2 regions of the Shewanella septentrionalis genome follow, and region 2 is predicted to be linked to the other one. Evidence: riboswitches for the same ligand, from Rfam matches in the RefSeq annotation. Region 2 holds a riboswitch; the other holds the start of a gene.
What was found. Region 2 has a riboswitch for lysine ahead of NE536_RS00240 (Na+/H+ antiporter NhaC family protein). Riboswitches for the same ligand answer to the same signal wherever they lie in the genome.

Region 1 (5,690 bases), on a different contig from region 2:
TAATCACTTATACCGCTCACTGGCCGATTTCCTCGATAGGCAGTTGAAAAACGCTAAGTAGCGCGAGATAGAGAGCGGGCCTGCTTGCGTATGCTGCTATGCCTTACGTATACGTTGTAGGCTTGCTCCTTGTTTAGCTCTTATATCACTCGCTCTCATTAGCGCTGATAGGTTGAGCTTGTTTTATAATTATGCTGCTGTTTTATAAATATTTTTGTTTCTATTTTTGACATCGGCTTTGCCATCAACCTGACTCTTAACTCTGTAAGCGTCGCCTATTAATCTGATTCGCTAAATTTTAGACATAAAAAAAACCAGATCCTAGGATCTGGTTTTTTGTGAATTGATGCTTATCGAATCAATCCTGTTGCTAATGCGAGTGTCGCTTAGCGGGCAATTAGCCTTCTAAGTTACCGCAAAAGCGATAGCCTTCACCGTGAATAGTCGCGATGATTTCTGGCGTATCTGGCAAGCTTTCGAAATGCTTGCGGATACGACGGATAGTCACGTCTACAGTACGATCGTGTGGCTTAAGTTCACGGCCAGTCATTTTCATCAGTAGATCGGCACGAGTCAAAATTTTGCCTGGGTTTTCAACAAAGTGCAGCATAGCGCGGAATTCGCTACGTGGCAGTTTGTAAGATTCACCCTGTGGGCTCACTAATGAACGGCTGTTGATCTCTAAGCTCCAATCGTTGAAGCGATAGTATTCTACTGAGCTCTTTTCTTCGACTTCGGCACCAGCGCTGTTGACGCGAGTCAGAAGGTTACGAGCACGAATCGTCAATTCACGTGGGTTGAACGGCTTGGTAATATAATCGTCCGCGCCAATTTCAAGCCCAAGGATTTTGTCGACTTCGTTGTCACGACCTGTCAGGAAGATCAGACCGATGTTGTTGATTTCACGTAGTTCACGTGCCAACAACAGGCCATTCTTGCCTGGCAAGTTAATGTCCATAACGACCAAGTTAATTTTGTTTTCCTGCATAGCCTTATGCATTTCTGCGCCATCATTGGCCTCAGTTACCACATACCCTTCTGCCTCGAAAATACTTCTCAGCGTGTTACGGGTAACGGCTTCATCTTCAACGATCAGAATGTGCGGATTTTGCATATTATTTACCTAAATTTTAATCAGTTTATACTAACCAATAAGAGCAACTTACTTCGGGCTCTTATATTCATAAAAGCGTTGATACTTCCTTGAACTGCTTTGTGCTCAAAAGGAAAATCTTTAAGGTGACATCTATATCTGGATGTAGATTAAGTGCACGTTTAAGTGTAATACGAGAAAACGTAATCAGTACCAACTTCGATAAGCAATAGTTAGAATAAGTTCCTTAACTATTGTTTTTTTTAAATGTTTAAAAGACAAATCAAATGTAGAACACATTTTAAACAGATGCCCGGTCAGTTCACGTTACTTAAAGCGATATATGTAACAAACTGTATTGAACGATAAGCATCTTGCTCAATCTGTTTCAACTCACCAGTACGTACATTGTACTCGTTTTAGTCATTTGTTAACAAATGAAATGTTAACAAATTTTAGGTGAGTCGGGTTTTTTACCATGATATTTACTTTAGCTATTGATTAGTATAACTAATGTATTTGCGATTCCTGTGAGCCAGTTCACGCCTCTTTGGATTTTACAATCACTCTGCTACACTAGCCTGGGTTCATTTTTCGATTAGACTACCAATGGACAATACGACTCAAGATTTGTGGCAATGTTACCAAGCGCCGTTATTTTTGCTGACTCAAGCATTATCCTGTGATTTTTCCTTTGCTGTTATTACTGCTCATAATCCCGCTTCAAAGCTGCTTTCTCCCAGTCAAAACCGTTTACTCGATCGCCAACTTCTCCGTGAAATTGAATTACTCGGCAGTCCCTATCGTGCTTTAGTGGGCGCGGCGCCGGATTTATCCCACATGGAAAAAAGCTGGGCCGTGTTTATCGATAGAACGATGGCGTTGCAATTGGGGAAGAAATTTAATCAGTACGCGATTTATGTAGTCGAACAAGGGGAGGTGAGCTTAGTGCCTTGCACTTTGGCCGGACATGATGAAGTGTGTTTAGGCAAATTTAGTGATTATGTGCAGCTGGTATACGAGTTGCCCGATTTAAGCACTTAGTTGTTTTCAAAAGATTTTATTTAAATTATTCATTTGTTATGAAATTAGCATTGACTTCATTAGGGGTTTATTGCTACTTTTTTCGTCCCTTTCCCTAGGAAAGGAACAGAAGAGGAGCGTTAACTAGGTAGTCGGTCAGAGGAGCACAAACTCCAGCGATGACTGATGAGGGAGATTAACGCCGAGGCATAGATATGGTTGCTGCATGTTTATGTCGGTCGATCAGGCTGAATCCTGACGATTGTCACCTGTAATTGGTGGAGAGCTTCTGGTGACGATTGCTGTTTCCCTTCTTTTGGGGTGCGTTATCATTGAGCACCAGGCTCTTCGAACGAAGTCAGTTCGGAGTGTGATCATGTTAGTTAATCAATATCTTATTCAATCTGCATTTATTTGTTGCCCTACGTGTTTCACGGAGGTGCGCTAATGTCCCTCGTTGTCGCAAAATTTGGTGGCACCTCAGTCGCCGACTATAACGCTATGAATCGCTGTGCCGACATAGTGTTAGCCAATCCTCATTGCCGTTTAGTCGTGGTCAGCGCATCGAGTGGCGTGACTAATCTGTTAGTTGAATTGACGCAAGAATCCATCAACGACGATGGTCGATTACAGCGATTAAAACAAATTGCCCAAATTCAATATGCGATTTTAGATAAGCTCGGTCGTCCTAACGATGTGGCCGCCGCATTAGATAAATTATTGAGTCGCATGTCAGTATTGAGTGACGCGCTCGCATCACAACGCAGCAAAGCGACCATGGATGAGTTGTTGTCCCTCGGTGAGCAATGTTCTTCGGCGTTGTTTTCAGCAGTCATCCGCGAGAAAGGTGTTAACTCCAGCGCCTTCGATGTACGCCGAGTATTACGTACCGACAGCCACTTTGGCCGCGCGGAACCTCAGGTTGAGCAGATTGCGACTTTAGCTCGTGATTATCTTCAGCCACTATTAGCGGAACAAGTGATTGTCACACAAGGCTTTATCGGTGCCGATGAAGCAGGTCAAACGACCACATTAGGCCGCGGTGGTAGTGATTATTCTGCTGCGCTGTTAGCCGAAGCGCTACGCGCCTCAGCGGTCGAGATTTGGACCGATGTCGCAGGGATTTATACAACCGATCCTCGCCTTGCGCCCAATGCCTTTCCGATTGCCGAGATCAGCTTTAATGAAGCCGCCGAGATGGCGACCTTTGGTGCCAAGGTATTGCATCCTGCGACCATTCTTCCTGCCGTTCGTCAGCAAATTCAAGTGTTTGTGGGTTCAAGTAAAGAGCCTGAAAAGGGCGGGACTTGGATCCGTCATCAAGTGGAAGATGCGCCCGTATTCCGCGCTGTGGCTTTGCGCCGCGATCAAACGCTGTTAAATCTTCACAGCTTGCAAATGTTGCATGCACAGGGCTTTTTAGCGGAAACCTTTGCGACATTGGTGCGACATAAGATCAGTGTGGATTTAATTACCACCTCAGAAGTGAACGTGTCTCTAACCCTCGATAAAACTGGCTCAGATTCAAGTGGCCAAGGTTTGTTGAGTGAGGCATTGTTGCAAGAATTATCACAGCATTGCCGGGTGCGCGTCGAAGATGGATTAGCCTTAGTGGCGATTATCGGTAACCGCATTGCGACCACGCCGGGTATTTGTCGCCGTGTGTTTGAAGTGTTAGAACCACACAATGTGCGGATGATTTGCCAAGGCGCCAGCCCACATAATCTGTGTGTGTTAGTGGCAGAATCGGAAGCGGCGCAAGTGGTGAAATCGCTGCATCAAAATCTGTTCGAAGGCGCTTAATATGCTGCCGACAACATCGTCTCTGCAAATTGGCGAGCTTGCCGCAGGGCAAGCGCTTACCTTGCCTATTTACCATTTTAAGCCGAGCGACGATAAGGCGACTGGCCCCAAAGTGTATATTCAGGCCAATGTCCACGGCGCTGAAGTGCAAGGTAATGCGGTGATTTATCAGTTGATGAAGCAGCTCGAACTCTGTGACATCCGCGGTGAAATCACCTTAGTACCATTAGCCAATCCTCTTGGGATCAACCAAAAAAGTGGTGAGTTTACCCTCGGCCGATTTGACCCTATTACGGGGGCGAACTGGAATCGTGAGTACTTGAATCATGCTATCGATTTGCCGACTTGGTATAGCGAACATGCTAAGCTGAGTGATAACGAGCTGATCCAAGCTTATCGCAGTACTTTGGTTGAAGCCTGTCAGCAAAAATTACGGCATGAATGGGGCATTACTACTGGCCATAGGCTTGCGGTTAATCTGCAGATTATGGCCCACGGCGCGGATATAGTGCTCGATCTACACACGGGGCCTAAATCCTGTAAGCATTTGTATTGTCCTGAATATGACTTAGCTGCCGCGCAGTTTTTGTTGATCCCTTATACGCTTGTTATCCCCAACACCTTTGGTGGTGCTATGGATGAGGCGGCGTTTTGTCCTTGGTGGCAATTAAGTGATTTTGCAAAAGCGCAGGGGCGAGATTTAGCCGTTGCTGTGTCAGCGTTAACCTTAGAATTGGCGAGCCAAGAGCGCGTCTGTCTTGAGGATGCGTTGGTTGATGCCCAAGGGATTTTGGCGTATTTAAGCCACCGCGGCGTGATCGCTGAAACCGTTGACCCCGCTAAAATGCAGCGCTTTGGTTGTTACCTTAAAGACTATAAAAAGTATCACGCACCAAGTTCAGGGTTAGTGGAATACCTCGCTCCAGTGGGTGAACCACTGGCTGCGGGACAGCCCTTAGTAAATTTACTGCGAATGGATTTATACGGTACGGCAGATGAGCTAAAGACGGTCAGTTTGCCGCAGGACTGCGTGCCGATTTTGCACTTTGCTTCGGCATCTGTGCACCAAGGGACAGAGCTTTATAAAGTCATGACTCATGTGTTTGAGTTGCCGACGACATAATCGCCCGCTTAGAGCATAAGCATTAGCTCACAACATTCAGCTTATAAGAATGAACGAAAACAACGCCAATCCTAATCGATTGGCGTTGTTGTTTTTAAGGTGGCTATAACCACTTAAATCGATAAAACAGCGCCATTTGTAGGGCGACGAGTGAGATTAATATGCCGCAGAAGGTGGCGAAGGCCCAAGTGTTGTCGGCGCCCGGTATGCCGCCAATATTGACTCCGAGTAAGCCCGTTAAAAAACCCAATGGTAAGAAGATGGCTGACACTAAAGATAAGAAATATAAGCGCTTATTGAGCTGCTCCGATTGTTGACTGAGTAATTCTTCCTGAGTCACATTCGCCCTATCGCGCAGGGCATCGAGATCTTCAATGGTACGGATAAGCTTATCGTTTGTTTCCCTGAGTTTAAGTCGCTCCGAATCGTTAAACAGACTAACTTGCTCGGAAATCATTTTTGAAAAGGCTTCACGTTGGGGCGCTAAATAGCGGCGAATGGCGACAGTTTGGCGGCGCAGTTCAGCGATATCGGTGCGTAAGTCTTTTACATTGCCTGAGACAACGAGCTCTTCTAAATCAGAGAGTTGTTCTTCTAACTTATCGATGAACTCGACTTTACGGTTAGTGAGTCGCTCGCAGACAGCGA
Region 2 (5,690 bases):
CTTCAGCCAACAATTTGTTGGCTGTTTTTTTAGTTCTTCTTATCACCGCTATGTTTAAGACCAATCACCTTAAATATCTAACCAATTCAGAGCATCAGTGACATTTGAATCCAAGACGCACTGACTTAAATGGCCATATCCCTTTAAGTCAATGCAACACGTAAAGAGTGTGCCTGCAAGGCAAATAAAGAGCGGATTAAAAGCAATTTATACCTTAATAATCATATAGATACTAAAAATTATTGGTATAACGCAACCCGATTACGTCCCGCTGCTTTGGCAGCATACATAGCCTCATCTGCAAATTGAAATAATCGCTGTGCATCCGTTATCTGCTGTGGATAAGTGACAGCCACCCCAACGCTAACAGTGATCGTAAACTCACGCTCTATAAAACGAAAAACACTCGCAGACAAGTTTTGGCGAATCGTTTCAGCTAACGCCAACGCTTTTTCCTCAGTTGCATTAGGCAATAGAATCACAAACTCTTCACCGCCATAGCGTGCAACCTTTATATTATCCTCGATTAATCTATTTAAAATGAGACCAATTTGGCTTAAACAATGATCACCTGTCAAATGTCCATAAGAGTCATTGATCATTTTAAAATGGTCAATATCGACAAGAAGTAAGCCATAGCTTTGACGAGACTCTACTGCCTGCTGGATCTCTTGTTCAAAAATCTGATTGAAACTACGCTGATTCATTAAACCCGTTAAGTCATCGGTACGAGCCAATTCGGCGAGCTTAGCCGAGTAGTTTTTTAACAAATACGCCTGATGAAACAAAGACCAATATTCCCTATGGTGCATCATAGCGATCCTATAAACAGGTACTGTAGAGGCCCATAGCAAACAGGCAATATACACATTATCACTCCCCTGTTTGGTAAAATAAGCAATCGAAATGGGCAAAATATAGCTAATGAGGTAAATGCGTAATTGCACTTTATCGATACAGAGACTCAGGCTAATAAAGGCATATAAAATGCCAAAAATAACCATAATGAAATGACCCATAGACTCAAACTCTGGATGGTAGACAATAAAAGCAGTCACTCCACTCCAAGTGGCACTATTGGCTAACAATCCCACATAAAGCCCTAAACGATTGGTATGCGGATCTTTCTTAGATTTCACATAAAAATCATATACAAAACTCAAACGAATTACGCCAGATGACGCCAGATGACGCCAAGAATGCAAAACATACCCACATCAATTCCCAAGGAATAATATTGCCTAATAGCACATTGTAAGGAATAACAATACAGCTCCAGCAGGCAACATAAATGAGGGCACCAGTAAACATGCGCCAAGTGATATCCCGATTGAACTCAATAAGTGCATCCTGCTGGTAGTCATCATGATTTTTAGGTCGCACACTTATCCTTTACTATTCATAACCCGTTTCATTATAGATGAAAAAAGGCACAAACCTTAGCTTGTGCCTTAATGCTTATGCATTCGCAATGTTACAAAACTCTAGATTCAAAATACTGGTATTGCGCCTACATGTTTAAAATAAAAATAGTCGTAACTTACGTGTTAAACACTTTTAGACTTAATTTTCAGCACAATAACACTGAGCACAAATACTAGCGCACACGCGACTAAACCCGCGGAGACTGATTCAGTAAATCCAAGTACCACATAACCCGTTAAGCTAATAAACGCCGCAATCAATGCATACGGTAGCTGAGTGACCACATGGTCGATATGGTGACAACTCGCGCCCGTAGACGACAAAATCGTGGTATCGGAAATCGGTGAACAGTGATCGCCAAATACCGCGCCCGCCAGCACAGAGGCAAGCATAGGTAACATCATGCCAGTGTGACTTCCCATCGCCATATCCGCAGCAATCGGCAACATGATACCGAACGTGCCCCAGCTAGTACCGGTTGAGAACGCAGTAATACCCGCTAACACAAACATAAGCGCTGGCAAAAACGCGAACGGAATATTGCCCGTCGCGAGACTCGCCATAAACTTACCAGTTTCGAGCTGGCCAATCACGCCTGCGATAGTCCAAGCAAATAACAGGATATAAATCGCTGGCAGCATAGAGCGAGCGCCCTGCACTATGCCTTTGACTATCATTGATTTCTCAACGCCTTGGACTAAATTCAATATCAGCGAAATCGCTAAACCGATTAATGCACCAAAGAAAAGGGATGAACTGACATCGGTTTTCTCAAACGCTGAAATAATATTAAATTCAATCCCTTCAGCGGCAAGTACTTGAGCGCCACTGTTGATCATAAAATACAGGGTCGCAAATACCAGCACAGTAATTGGCAGGAATAAGCCTAAGATCTTACCGGTTTCGGCTTCGGGTAAATCCGCATTCGCCCCTGGCGGTAATCCCTTTGACTCATCGTATAAATTACCACGTTGGGCATTGAGTTCATGCTCGCGCATTGGCCCAACATCTAATCCCATAAAAACTACGAAAAGTAATAATAACAAAGAGAAGATTGCGTAGAAATTCATTGGGATCATTTGAATAAAAATACTCAAATGACCCGTATCAGCAAAACCGTGGGCCGTTAATATTCCACCAATAAGCGCAATAATATAGGCGCCCCAACTTGATACAGGAGAAATAACGCACACAGGAGCGGCAGTCGAATCTAATAAATAAGCTAACTTAGCGCGGGAAATATAATAACGGTCGGTAACAGGTCTAGCGACCGAACCTACGACTAAGCTATTGAAATAGTCGTCAATAAAAACCACACAACCTAAAAACATGGTTAATAGTTTAGCGTCACGTTTATTACGTATATGTAAACGCGCCCAATCGGCAAAAGCCCGCGCGCTGCCACTGACGGTAATTAACGCTGTGATCATTCCCAGTACAATTAAGAAACCGAGAATATATAAGTTCCACGAATTAAGGCCTTCGCCCGTCCAAAAAAGTCCTTTAACGCCATTAAATACAAATTCACCCGTCGCTACAGGTGAAAATTGATTGAGCAATAAAGCACCAATTAAAATACCTAACCCCAAAGAAAGCAGTACACGGCGAGTTAAGATCGCCAACACAATAGCCACCGCAGGCGGCAGCAAGGAAAGTGCCGAATCGGCATAATTCATAACAGTCATTGATTATTATCTTCGTTAAATACGAATGGAGGGCGACTGAACTGGTGGGGAAAGGCAATAGATACCCAAGGTCACCTGTCCTATCAGTAGCGCTCCATAGTAACTATTTCCAACATCCGTATCGGAAAATACTATGGCAGTGTTGCACCTATTAAGTGCAACCCCAGCAGTTGATCGTGATAAATCGAACCACTTCGGCACCAAATCCTTTCGCAATCGATCAACGGAATCACCCTACTGATCACTACTAATATTTGGCGCGCCTCTACTTCTAAGAACGCCCGTACGCGGGCGTGAGGCACATAAAAACATAAGCGGCTTAGCAGATGCTACCGCAAAGCCACTTAATGTGACCCAGATCACAGATTAAATCAACCGAGACTTGTGATCAGCTCAGGAACCGCCTCAAATAAGTCCGCAACTAAGCCATAATCGGCAACTTGGAAAATAGGCGCTTCAGCGTCTTTGTTGATAGCAACGATAACTTTCGCGTCTTTCATGCCCGCTAAATGTTGAATCGCGCCAGAAATACCCACGGCAATATAGAGATTAGGCGCCACAATCTTACCAGTTTGACCCACTTGTAAATCGTTAGGCACAAAACCCGCGTCAACGGCTGCGCGTGATGCGCCAACCGCAGCACCGAGCTTGTCAGCAAGCTGCTCTAACATGCCGAAGTTTTCACCACTACCCATTCCGCGGCCGCCAGATACGATAATGCCAGCATTACCTAATTCTGGACGAGCAGATACCGTCAAAGATTGAGAAACAAACTGAGTTCTCGCTTCAAACACTTTATCGAGTGTCGTCACAGCCGCGCTGTTACCTTCTGGTGCAGCATCAAAGGCACTGGCGCGCACTGTCATCACTTTGATGGCATCATGGCTTTGCACTGTCGCTAAGGCGTTACCCGCATACACAGGGCGCACAAAAGTATCCGCACTGACGACGGTAATGACTTCAGAGATTTGCGCAACATCTAATAATGCAGCCACACGCGGAAGCGTGTCCTTACCTAAGCTCGAAGCAGAAGCCAGAATGTGGCCATAGTTTGGCGCTAAGTCCACCAGCAATTTGGCAAAATTTTCCGCTAAATGCGCTTCATACACGCTGGCATCGGCAACGAGCACTTGGCTAACGCCTTGTAGCGCTTGTGCAGCTTGGACAACCGCGCCACATTGGTGACCCGCAACCAATACGTGCACTTCATCGCCAATAGCGCGGGCGGCAGTGACGATTTTTGCCGTATCGAGTTTCAGTGCGGCATTATCATGTTCAGCTAATACTAAAATGGCCATTTAGATCACCTTCGCTTCATTTTTTAACTTTTCAACTAGCTCAGCTACCGACGCTACCATGATGCCTGCTTTACGTTCTGCTGGCGGAGTGACCTTCACAACCGTTTGGTGACTCTTTAATGTCACGCCTAAGTCGGCCACAGTAAAGACTTCTAATGGCTTACGCTTGGCTTTCATAATGTTAGGCAGTGAAGCATAACGAGGTTCGTTCAAACGTAGATCGGCAGTCACAACTGCAGGCAGCGGCATAAGTAAGGTTTGCATACCACCGTCAACTTCGCGAGCGACTTGCACAGAATGACCTTCTAATTTGATCTCAGAAGCAAAGGTCGCCTGTGGCATATCCATCAGCGCCGCGAACATTTGACCAGTTTGATTGTTATCGCCATCGATAGATTGCTTACCAAAAATCACCAGTTCAGCTTGTTCTTTGTCTTGTACCGCTTTGAGCAATTTGGCGATAGATACTGGCACCAGTTCGTCTTCAGTATCGATATGGATCGCACGGTCTGCACCTAATGCGAGCGCAGTACGCAATTGTTCTTGAACGGCTTTATTACCAATACTGACAACAACCACTTCAGTAGCGCTACCCGCTTCTTTTAAACGAACCGCTTCTTCTACTGCGATTTCACAAAAAGGGTTCAACGCCATTTTCAGGTTTGCGGTGTCAACACTTGTATTGTCAGCTTTGACCCTGACCTTCACATTGGCATCAACAACGCGCTTAACGGGCACCAATACTTTCATAGGGTTTCCTTCCTACACTTTCATGTACATGGACAAAACATTGGTTAATACCAATGCAGGATAGAGCAACTTTACGTCCTGTTAACGTTAACGTCAACCAAAGTCAAACGCCTGTTTGCATTTTTTAATCCTCAGCAACGGCTACTTTTTTGAACACTTATTTGAGGAAATAAGAAAAGTTCAAAATATAAATAATATTTAATTTACTTAAAACGCATAATTTTATTTGATTCGAGCTATATTAGTTTCTATCATTTAGGTGTTGTTCACCATTATCCTGTATTAAAAATTAGAGTGGGACGAAAATAGATATGAGCGAATTTTTAGAGATATTAACTCACGGCCGTCGTTTTAAAGCAGCAGTTAAAGAACTTAGCGTTGAAGAGTTACGTGATTTAGCCGACAAATTAGATAAAATTTTAGTAGAACGCGAGTCTATGGCTGAGGAAGAAGAACAAGCCATGGCAGCTCGTAATGCTAAGATTGAAGAAATCCGTCAACAAATGGAAGCCGTTGGTTTATCAATTGATGA

Region 1: it holds a riboswitch for lysine, as region 2 does, so the genes downstream of both, lysC (lysine-sensitive aspartokinase 3) here and NE536_RS00240 (Na+/H+ antiporter NhaC family protein) in region 2, are expected to answer to the same signal.

The regions. Positions count from the first base shown of each region.
Region 1 is NZ_JAMTCC010000035.1:44,868-50,557, reverse strand. Features, by position in the region: gene NE536_RS17865 (S9 family peptidase) at 1-61, shown strand, start outside; gene arcA (two-component system response regulator ArcA) at 398-1,114, opposite strand; gene NE536_RS17855 (DUF3293 domain-containing protein) at 1,703-2,137, shown strand; lysine riboswitch at 2,239-2,413, shown strand; gene lysC (lysine-sensitive aspartokinase 3) at 2,564-3,919, shown strand; gene NE536_RS17845 (succinylglutamate desuccinylase/aspartoacylase family protein) at 3,921-5,042, shown strand; gene NE536_RS17840 (zinc transporter ZntB) at 5,146-5,690, opposite strand, start outside.
Region 2 is NZ_JAMTCC010000001.1:50,861-56,550, forward strand. Features, by position in the region: gene NE536_RS22900 (GGDEF domain-containing protein) at 240-1,139, opposite strand; gene NE536_RS00240 (Na+/H+ antiporter NhaC family protein) at 1,548-3,110, opposite strand; lysine riboswitch at 3,190-3,386, opposite strand; gene NE536_RS00245 (electron transfer flavoprotein subunit alpha/FixB family protein) at 3,482-4,408, opposite strand; gene NE536_RS00250 (electron transfer flavoprotein subunit beta/FixA family protein) at 4,409-5,158, opposite strand; gene NE536_RS00255 (H-NS histone family protein) at 5,470-5,690, shown strand, end outside.